One region of the Vibrio misgurnus genome, then DNA from elsewhere that is predicted to be linked to it. Evidence: riboswitches for the same ligand, from Rfam matches in the RefSeq annotation. Region 1 holds a riboswitch; each other region holds the start of a gene.

Region 1 (3,287 bases):
AAGAATTTTTACGTGAACATGTCACTGTAGTGGCGATGAACGAGGACGAGGCTTTAGCACTCACCGGTGAAAGTGATCCGCTAGCCGCTTCAGATAAGGCCTTGGATTGGGTCGATTTAGTGCTGTGTACGGCTGGGCCTGTGGGTTTATTTATGGCCGGATACACGGAAGATTCCGCGAAACGTCAAACCTCGTTACCATTATTACCGGGTTCAGTGGCAGAATTTAACCGCTATGAATTTAGTCGCCCAGTGCGTAAAGAGAGTTGTATCAATCCTATTCGGGTTTATTCGCACATTTCGCCGTATATGGGTGGACCAGAGAAGATAAAAAATACTAATGGTGCTGGAGATGCAGCATTATCAGCTTTATTACACGATATGGCGGCCAATAAATATCATAAAGAAAATGTGCCTAACTCGAGCAAGCATCAACATGAATTTTTGACTTATTCTTCTTTTTCTCAGGTGTGTAAATATTCTAACCGTGCGAGTTATGAAGTATTGGCACAACATTCTCCTCGTTTATCGCGCGGGCTTCCTGAGCGTGAAGATAGCCTCGAAGAGGCGTATTGGGAACGATAATAAAAAAGGCTCCATTTCGGAGCCTTTTTTATAACTAAATGCTTTGGAATAGTTACTTTGCAATTAAATAGCAAAAACGTCCAAAGATTTACCCGCATCGAGTGCTTTTTGAATCGCTAAAGGTGTGCGACCTTGGCCTGTCCAAGTTTTCTCTTCACCATTAGTGTCGATATACTTGTATTTAGCAGGACGAGGTGCGCGTTTGCCTTTGCTGCTTTTGGCTTTCATTTTGGTTTCGCCAGACAGCGCAGAAATAAGCGCTTCTAGGTCAATGCCATCTTTTGCCATTTGTTCTGCAATCGCTGCTAATTTCGCATCTTGCTCAGCACGAGCTGCCATTTCTTCCGCTTCAGCTTCTTTACGCTCTTGAACGACGGTCGTTAATTTATCTAACGCTTCTTCAAGTTGCTCAAAAGTTAGCTCGCGTGCATAAGCACGTAGGCTACGAATATTTAATAAAGTCTTAGTGATTTCCGACATTACCATTTCCTGTTCACAAATTGGATACGAGTTAATATTAAACCTAGCTTATTATTCTGACAAGTTATTCGCTGTAAATAATAATTCAAAATAGTAAGAAAGTAAAAATATAAAAATTATTGAGTAAAAGAAGGTAAAGAACCGTCGTCGCTGTGATTTGTTGATCATCGATTATGCATATAAACATGGTTGCCTGATACTTATCACACCAGTAAATAATATATATGCGATATATCCAGCCTCCGGTTTTTTTTATGAAACGAGTCTCTAATAAGTGATTGATTTGCGAGCCGTAACACGAATTTTTCCACGCGAAAGCTAGTTGCATTGCGATTTTTGTTCAGTAAAATAACCACTACCTAATGCGAAAAGCATCTTTGAATGAGCCAAATGAATGGGTCTGATAAGATGGGGGTTTCGCCGTAGAGGCGCGATTACGAAGAGTATCCACAATTGGGGTGATGCCAATCAATGGTGGAGAAAGGCGTTGTCGCCGAAGTCAACTTGCCGATCACAGCAGTTGGCTGGGGTTGCATCAAATAGGTGTAACACTGCCATAGTCTATATTTTTGTTAAACTATGGAGCGCTACTGTAGGGTTGGGTGAAGTGTTCGCTTCCCTTTCGCTTAGTTCAACATAAATTAAGTGGACATGAAGTCGCTTAATTTGTCTGCAGTAGATCTCTAACCATTTTTTACTGGTTTAGGAAGATCATGAATTTAATCGATTTTGCTTCTTCGCCACTCTCTGTTTTACCACCACTGGTAGCATTGAGTCTGGCTATTATTACTCGTCGCGTACTCCTGTCACTCGGAGTGGGTATTTTCTTAGGTGCTTTACTGTTAGCGGATTATGCGCTCGGCCAATCAGCACAATATATTGCGACTCGAGTCGGCAGTGTATTTATCGAAGATGGTGCGATTAATGCGTGGAATATGAGCATTGTTGGCTTTTTACTGCTGCTGGGCATGATGACCGCTTTATTGACCCTGTCGGGCGGGACGCATGCTTTTGCTCAGTGGGCTCAAGTTCGAGTAAAAAGTAAACGCGGCTCTCAATTATTGGCGGCATTTTTAGGCGTATTCATTTTTGTGGATGACTACTTTAATAGCCTCGCGGTGGGGTCAATTTCTCGCCCAGTGACGGACCGTTTCTACGTTTCTCGCGCCAAATTAGCTTATATCCTAGACTCTACTGCCGCGCCGATGTGTGTTGTGATGCCCGCCTCAAGTTGGGGTGCTTACATTATGACCATTATTGGCGGTATTTTGGTGGCGCACGGGATCGAAGAGTATTCTGCGTTAGGTGCCTATCTACGTTTAGTACCGATGAACTTCTATGCGATCTTTGCGTTGCTGATGGTATTTGTTGTGGTGTGGTTCAAAATCGACGTTGGCCAGATGCGCAAACATGAAATTGCAGCCTCTCAAGGACGGGGATTTGATGAAGATCCGAGTACCGATGCGCCATCGGCTCATCAACTTAATGAAGAGCTCGATATTGAACAAAGCCCGCGTGGCAGTGTATTAGATCTGGTATTGCCGATTGTGTTTTTAGTAGTGGCGACGATCAGTGCCATGATTTGGACTGGCGCGAGCGCGTTAACTGAAAGTGGCAAACCATTTGATATTTTTGGTGCTTTTGAAAATACCGATGTAGGTACCTCACTGGTTTATGGTGGCCTAGTCGGTTTGGCGATGGCGTTTATTACTGTACTACGTCAAAAGCTGCCAGTTAAGCAAGTGGCCAATACCTTGTGGATCGGCGCAAAATCGATGTTTGGTGCGATTTTGATCCTCATCTTTGCATGGACGATTGGTTCGGTGATTGGTGATATGAAAACCGGTACTTATCTCTCTTCATTGGTGCAAGGCAACATTCAACCTTACTGGTTACCGGTGATTCTGTTTGTTCTGTCTGGTGCGATGGCATTCTCGACCGGAACATCATGGGGCACATTTGGTATTATGCTGCCGATTGCGGGTGATATGGCTGGTGCAACCGATGTGGCCTTAATGCTACCGATGTTGGGTGCGGTATTAGCCGGATCGGTATTTGGTGATCACTGCTCGCCGATTTCAGATACGACCATTTTGTCATCGACGGGTGCACGCTGTCACCATATCGATCACGTTGCTACTCAGTTGCCTTACGCATTAGCGGTGGCTTTAGTTTCTGCGATTGGTTATGTGGTACTCGGTATCTTCGCTTCATTGTGGTTGG
Region 2 (3,287 bases), on a different replicon from region 1:
TGACCAAGCACAGTCGTATTTGGTCAGCGTGACAGGGGAGGGTTATTCACTCTCAGTTAGTTAGGTATTAACTTAGGCGTTAACCGGTTGCTGTTTTTGCTGCTGCCAGCGAGTTTGGCGCAAATGAAAGCCACAAAACAGCACAAACCATACGCTACTCGCCGCTAAACCGGCCCACACCGAGTGCAGTAAGCCCATCGCCAAATAACCCAATAATGCTCCGCTAGCCGCGCTGAGCGCATAGGGCAACTGAGTGACCACATGGTCGATATGATGGCTGCCTGCACCCGTGGCGGAAAGAATACTGGTGCTAGAAATTGGTGAAGCATGATCGCCAAACACTGCGCCAGCCAGTACCGCAGAAAGAGTCGGCAACATTAGGCTAATATCCGATGCGGCCGCTATATCGCCGGCTAACGGCAGCATAATTCCGAAAGTGCCCCAACTGGTACCAGTGGCAAAGGCCATCAAACAAGACAGCACAAACACTAAGGCAGGCAGCAGTTCAACCGGCAGATTGCCTTGAGTCAAGGAAGCGAGATAGACCCCAGTTTGCAGATCGCGCACCACGCCACCAATCGTCCATGCAAACAGCAAAATGATGATAGCGGGCATCATGGCCATCACCCCTTTGGGGGCGGTCGCCAGCCAAGTTTGTGCGGAAAGCTTTAAGCGCAATGACAAAGCCACCGAAACCGCGAGGCTACACAACGCAGCATAAACCAAAGACTGAGCCACATCGGTGTTTTCTAACGCTCCAATCAAGGAAAAGGGCTGCTCGGCTGCGACTAATGCGTGGTTACCGGTATAGAGCATAAAGAACAGGGTAGTGATGGTCAGTACCGCGATGGGTAACACCATATCCAGCATTGTGCCTTGTGCGCTGTCGCCGCCTTCCATATCTAATCCGGCCGGACGACCTTTGTGCTCATCCCACAATTTGCCTTCACGCGCCCACGCTTCATGTTGGCGCATCGGGCCAATATCCATCGGCAGGAAGATCACCACAAGCACCATCAGCAGGGTAAATACTGCATACAGATTCATCGGGATCATCTGTACAAAAGCAGAAATGGCACTGATTTCTGTCATCTCATGCGCGGTTAAAATGCCGCCAATCAGGGCAATAATATAAGCCCCCCAAGAAGAAATCGGAGTGATCACACACACCGGTGCAGCAGTCGAGTCGAGCAGATACGCTAGCTTAGCGCGTGAGATTTGGAAACGATCGGTCACCGGGCGGCAAATCGCCCCCACTGAGAGGCTATGAAAGAAATCGTCAATAAAAAAGGCAAACACCATCAAGCCAGTCAGCGCTTTGGCACTGCGGCGATCTTTACATTTGCGCTCTGCCCATAAGGCGAAAGCGCGGGTTGCGCCGGATGCGGTCATTAAACTGATCAAGCCACCGAGCAGCAGCATAAACAGCAGCATATTGATGTTTTCAGTGTTGGGCGCACCCTCTGACCACAATAACCCGCTAATTTTAGCCAACAGATATTGCAAAGTCGTCAGGGGGGAAAAATGGTTGAGCATGACGGCACCAGCGATAATCCCTGCGCCTAGCGAGAGTAAAACTCGGCGCGTGGTGATCGCCAGTAGCACCGCGAGCAGCGGCGGAATGACCGAATAAATCGAGTCAGAATAAAGGGCTAAATTCATGGATCTCACATCACCTTTTCAGGTGGAGATCTACCAGCAGGATAAAAAACACATTTCAGCGAAATAACACTTCTTATCCTTCAAGGTAGCGCTCCATAGACAACAAACTATGGCAGTCCGGCATTTGTTCAATGCTGGCCCAGCGAACGTTGATGACGCAACGAACGCTTCGGCGCTGTACCCTTTAACCAGTCCTCATCGGGGTCAACCTACGACTGGCGACTCATGAACAGCGCGCCTCTACTTAAAGGAAGTATCACGTTGAGAAGTTGATTCAAAACGTGATATGGCGCGTATATTACTGCCTTTTTAGTCGACGACAAGATTTAATTTTGTCTTTTCCGCCACGAAATGGATCTCGTATGGCATAGCCGATTGATAGCGCTAACGTTTTGCGGTTACACCGCAAGCGGCATCTCATCCGCTGGTGGTTGTTTGCTATAAACTCGTTTTAGCCCCCACAGTGCGATGATCGACATCAGCAACATAATCATGCCGAGTGGTAGCTGATTTGTCGCCGGGTACATGGCCGCGAGCAAAGTCGCTAAACCGGCCCCTAAATTCTGCATTCCTCCCAAAATCGCCCCGCCAGTCCCAGCATGATAAGGGAAAGGGGAGAGCGCACCCGTGGTGGCGGCTGGGAATAAAATACCGGCACCGAGAAAGTAAATGGTTGCCCCGCTGATCAAAGACCAAGCGTTGGTGATGTCAAACAAGCCCGGCAGCATGATCACTAATGAACCAATCAGGATGGCACTTAAACCAACCTGCATGGCCATTTTTTCACGCCAGTGCTGGCTGATAAGGTTAGACAGCCAAGCTCCGGTTAAATAACCTGGGATCGGCAGTACAAACAGTAAACTTACCGTTGTCGCAGGCAGCGCCAATACTCCGCCCAATAACACCCCAGCCGCGGCTTCAAATACTGCGAGTCCGGCGAAGGTTGCCACTAAGCAGATCAAATAGCCTTGGAAGCGGCGGGTAGCAAGCACATGCTGATAGCTGCGCAACACAGGTTCTTTCCGGCGAGCGTGGGCAGGTAGCGTTTCTATCATGCGGGTTAGCATAGTGATCACGACCGCGATAGCAAACAGCGATAAAAATAAGTAGCTTGAACGCCAACCGAAGGTTTCCGTCAGTACGCCGCCTAACACTGGCGCGACCAGCGGTGAAAAAATCAAACACATGCTGATTAAACTATTGACTTTGTGCAGGCGTTCGCCCTCAAAACAATCACGCGAAAGGGTGCGTGACATCGCGCCACCACAACCAATTCCTAAGCCTTGTACAAAGCTGCCGATCAGAAACCATGAGTATTGATGAGCAAAAAGCGCCATCAGTGAACCCAAAATATAGATCAGTAATCCTGCGATGATGATCGGTTTACGGCCAATCCGATCGGACAGAGTACCGTAGACAAATTGCGATAAACCGTATGGGATAAGATAACAAGCCATGACCGCCTGTAATGCGGCGGGTGAAACCAGAAACTCTTGTGCCATGTAGCCGATAGAAGGCACGTACATCGTTTGGGTTGCCTGACCGACTGCAGTCAGAATAGCGATAAAAAAGGTTAATTTTGCAACGGAAAGTGGGGCAGACATCGTTATCTCCAGCTAAAAACC
Region 3 (3,287 bases), 690 kb from region 1:
GACTGTGGACTGGATTACTGCTATTTGTGGTACTGCAACAATTTCGCTTCAGCAATAAACATAAGCAGCGACTGCTGTGGTTTATTCTGCTCGCCAGTCTCATTGAAGCCATGATTGGTTTAGTGCAATATTTTTACTTAGCGCCCGGCAATCCATTTGGCTATGACAGTGTGGCCAATCGTCCTTATGGTATTTTTCAACAACCCAACGTCATGGCGAGCTTTTTAGCGACCGGGCTAGCGCTTTCAGGCTATCTACTCGCACGGCAACCGGAGAAGTACGACGCCCATCTCAGTAAAATGGGAATGTTGTATATCACACCAATACTCACGGTGCCGTTATTACTCGTACTGGCCTCGCGTACCGGCTGGATTGCCAGTTTAATCAGTATTATTTTGATCGCCGCTTACCTATACAGATTCGCCTCTCGCCAACGCTTTACTCTCTGGTTACTTGCGATTGGGCTCGGGCTATGCGCCGGCTTTGCGGCGATGCATAGTCAAAACAGCGCTGATTGGGTAGCCAATAAAACCGATCTCGAAAGCCCACGCCGTTACACCTTTCCACAAGCCATCGATATGATCATCGAAAAACCCTTCACTGGTTATGGTTATGGAAAATTTGAAGCACAATATCTGCTGTATACCGCTCGCCAGCATCAACTTAATAGCCACTACCCAGCCGGCCTTGCCGCCATGGATCATCCACATAATGAACTGTTGTATTGGGGCGTTGAAGGAGGAATGCTGCCAGTTCTGGGGATTTTATTGGCAGCCTGTGCGTGTATGCTGCGCATTTATTCCGCCAAACGCGGTACGCGCTTAGCGATGCTGGCACTGTTGGTGCCGATCACTTTACATGCACAATTGGAGTATCCATTTTATCACTCGGCCATTCACTGGATCACTTTCATTATCTTGATCTATTGGGTTGATCAGCGGGTCGCGCGTTACCGACTGGCCAATTTCAGTCTTATCAGTCAATCACTACTGCGTATGCTGAGCTTAGTGATGCCGATTATCACCAGCTTGTATATGGTTAGCGCATTGCAAACCAATTATATACTTACTCAATTTGAGCAATCGCAACCGCGAGATCCCGAGCTACTCAAGCTGGTGACCAATCCGATAGTTTGGCAAGACCGATTGGACTGGGATATTTACAGTACTTATCTGCACATTGGCTTGCATGAACAAAAACCACAGTTGATTGAACCTTATGTGCAGTGGTCACATCAAGTGATTCAACATCAACCACGCCCTACTTTTTACAGTAATTTAATTTTGGCCTACCAAGGATTAGGTGATAACAGTCGTGCTCAGCAAATCTGTACTGAGGCAGAGTTTCTATTTCCCAATCAGGATTTCAGTCATATTCAGTATCGCTCATCAGTAACGACAGTCGCACCATCACAAGCAACACCATAAGTGGTTTCACTCCATCCCAACTTGCGGTGATAACCTCACCGCAAACCTTGGCAGCATCTTGAAACGGCAAATCATTGTCACTGAAATGTTATGTTTATTTGCACTTGAAGCACAATTTATCGTTGACAATATTTGACCAACACCGTTCAATGAATGCGCTATCTAGCAGAAGAGGAGCACTACCCAGGCAGATGTTTTGTGGAGCCTCAACTCCAAAACAGAACATTCAGGGGGAGTAGTGCCGAGGTGAATCAAAGTTGCGGCTTTGGTTTATCGGTTGAATGGGCTGAATCCCTTCAACTGTCATCAGTTCGGATCTGATGAAGAGCTTCGAAGGGACACCTTTCTATTGTCACCCCTCTATTTTGCTCTATAACAACACTCTCTTCACAACATTGGACGTTGGGTTTACCAACAACTCGTTTTTCAGGAAGTCTGGGAGAATTGCCGTGAGCACATTTAACGTCGCCAAATTTGGTGGTACTAGTGTCGCCAACTTTGAAGCGATGAGCCGTTGTTCGGCCATCATTGAAAATAATCCACAAACCCGTTTAGTGGTCAGTAGTGCCTGTTCTGGGGTCACCAATTTATTGGTTGAGCTGGCCAATGGCGTGGCATCCGCCGATCGCCGTCGAGCGATTTTACAACAACTGACCGATATCCATTATGTGATCATCGACCAACTGGCAGATCCCACTCGGGTCGAACAACAAGTCAAAGAGGTATTAGATACGGTAGCCAGTGCCGCCGAAGCCGCGGCATCACATCCCAACAAAAAATTAACCGATCAGTTGGTCGCCAGTGGTGAATTGATCTCCACCTATATTTTGACCCAATTGATGTGCGAACGGGGTGTCAATGCGGTACGTTTTGATATTCGTGAAGTACTACGCACCGACAGTCACTACGGCAAAGCTGAGCCACAGTTAACGGAAATGGCTGCGTTGGCTCAACAAAAATTGCTCCCACTTTGTCAGCAACATGTGGTGATCACACAAGGTTTTATTGGCTCCGATGCACAAGGGAATACCACTACTTTAGGCCGCGGGGGCAGTGACTACTCTGCCGCGTTGATTGCGGAAGCGGTGCAAGCTTGCGGCTTGGAAATTTGGACCGATGTGCCAGGGATCTACAGTACCGATCCACGTATTGCATCTAAAGCCGCACCGATTGCCGAGATCAGTTTTAGTGAAGCGTCAGAGATGGCCAATTTTGGCGCAAAAATTCTGCATCCATCGACCTTGTTACCCGCAGTACGGCACGGTATTCCGGTATTTGTAGGCTCGTCGAAAGAGCCTGAAAAAGGCGGCACTTGGATCCGGCAACAGGTAACAAGCGCCCCCTTGTATCGTGCCCTGGCACTGCGCTGCAACCAAACCATGGTGACGCTGCGTAGTGCGCAGATGTTCCATGCCTACGGCTTCCTAGCTAAGGTATTTGAGATTCTGGCTAAACATAAACTGTCGGTAGACCTGATCACCACCTCTGAGATCAGTGTGTCACTCACCTTAGATAAAACCGATACCTCTGGTGGCGCGCCTGAACTACCAGAAGCAGTTCGAGCAGAGCTAGAAGCGTTGTGCAGCGTCGAAGTCGAATACAATTTGTGTTTAATTGCGCTGATTGGCAACAAGATGAAAGAGAGCCGTGGCTACGCTAAACAAGTGTTCAGCGTGTTGGAAGATTATAACTTGCGTATGATCTGCTACGGGGCCAGCGCACACAATCTGTGTTTCTTATTACCTGAAGCCGTCGCCAAGCAAGCGGTGCAAAAACTACACACTGAGCTATTTGAAAAATAATCTCATAAAAAAATGAGAGGCCACATCCGGTGGCCTCTCACAATTCAACCGCTCGCTA

What was found. Region 1 has a riboswitch for lysine ahead of OOK74_RS04745 (Na+/H+ antiporter NhaC family protein). Riboswitches for the same ligand answer to the same signal wherever they lie in the genome.
Region 2: it holds a riboswitch for lysine, as region 1 does, so the genes downstream of both, OOK74_RS13225 (Na+/H+ antiporter NhaC family protein) here and OOK74_RS04745 (Na+/H+ antiporter NhaC family protein) in region 1, are expected to answer to the same signal.
Region 3: it holds a riboswitch for lysine, as region 1 does, so the genes downstream of both, lysC (lysine-sensitive aspartokinase 3) here and OOK74_RS04745 (Na+/H+ antiporter NhaC family protein) in region 1, are expected to answer to the same signal.

Annotation. Positions count from the first base shown of each region.
Region 1 is NZ_CP113241.1:982,902-986,188, forward strand. It holds gene OOK74_RS04735 (inosine/guanosine kinase) at 1-584, shown strand, start outside; gene OOK74_RS04740 (H-NS family histone-like protein) at 648-1,064, opposite strand; lysine riboswitch at 1,480-1,662, shown strand; gene OOK74_RS04745 (Na+/H+ antiporter NhaC family protein) at 1,778-3,287, shown strand, end outside.
Region 2 is NZ_CP113242.1:316,836-320,122, reverse strand. It holds gene OOK74_RS13225 (Na+/H+ antiporter NhaC family protein) at 73-1,662, opposite strand; lysine riboswitch at 1,741-1,913, opposite strand; gene emrD (multidrug efflux MFS transporter EmrD) at 2,061-3,266, opposite strand.
Region 3 is NZ_CP113241.1:291,792-295,078, reverse strand. It holds gene OOK74_RS01415 (PglL family O-oligosaccharyltransferase) at 1-1,427, shown strand, start outside; lysine riboswitch at 1,589-1,766, shown strand; gene lysC (lysine-sensitive aspartokinase 3) at 1,877-3,229, shown strand.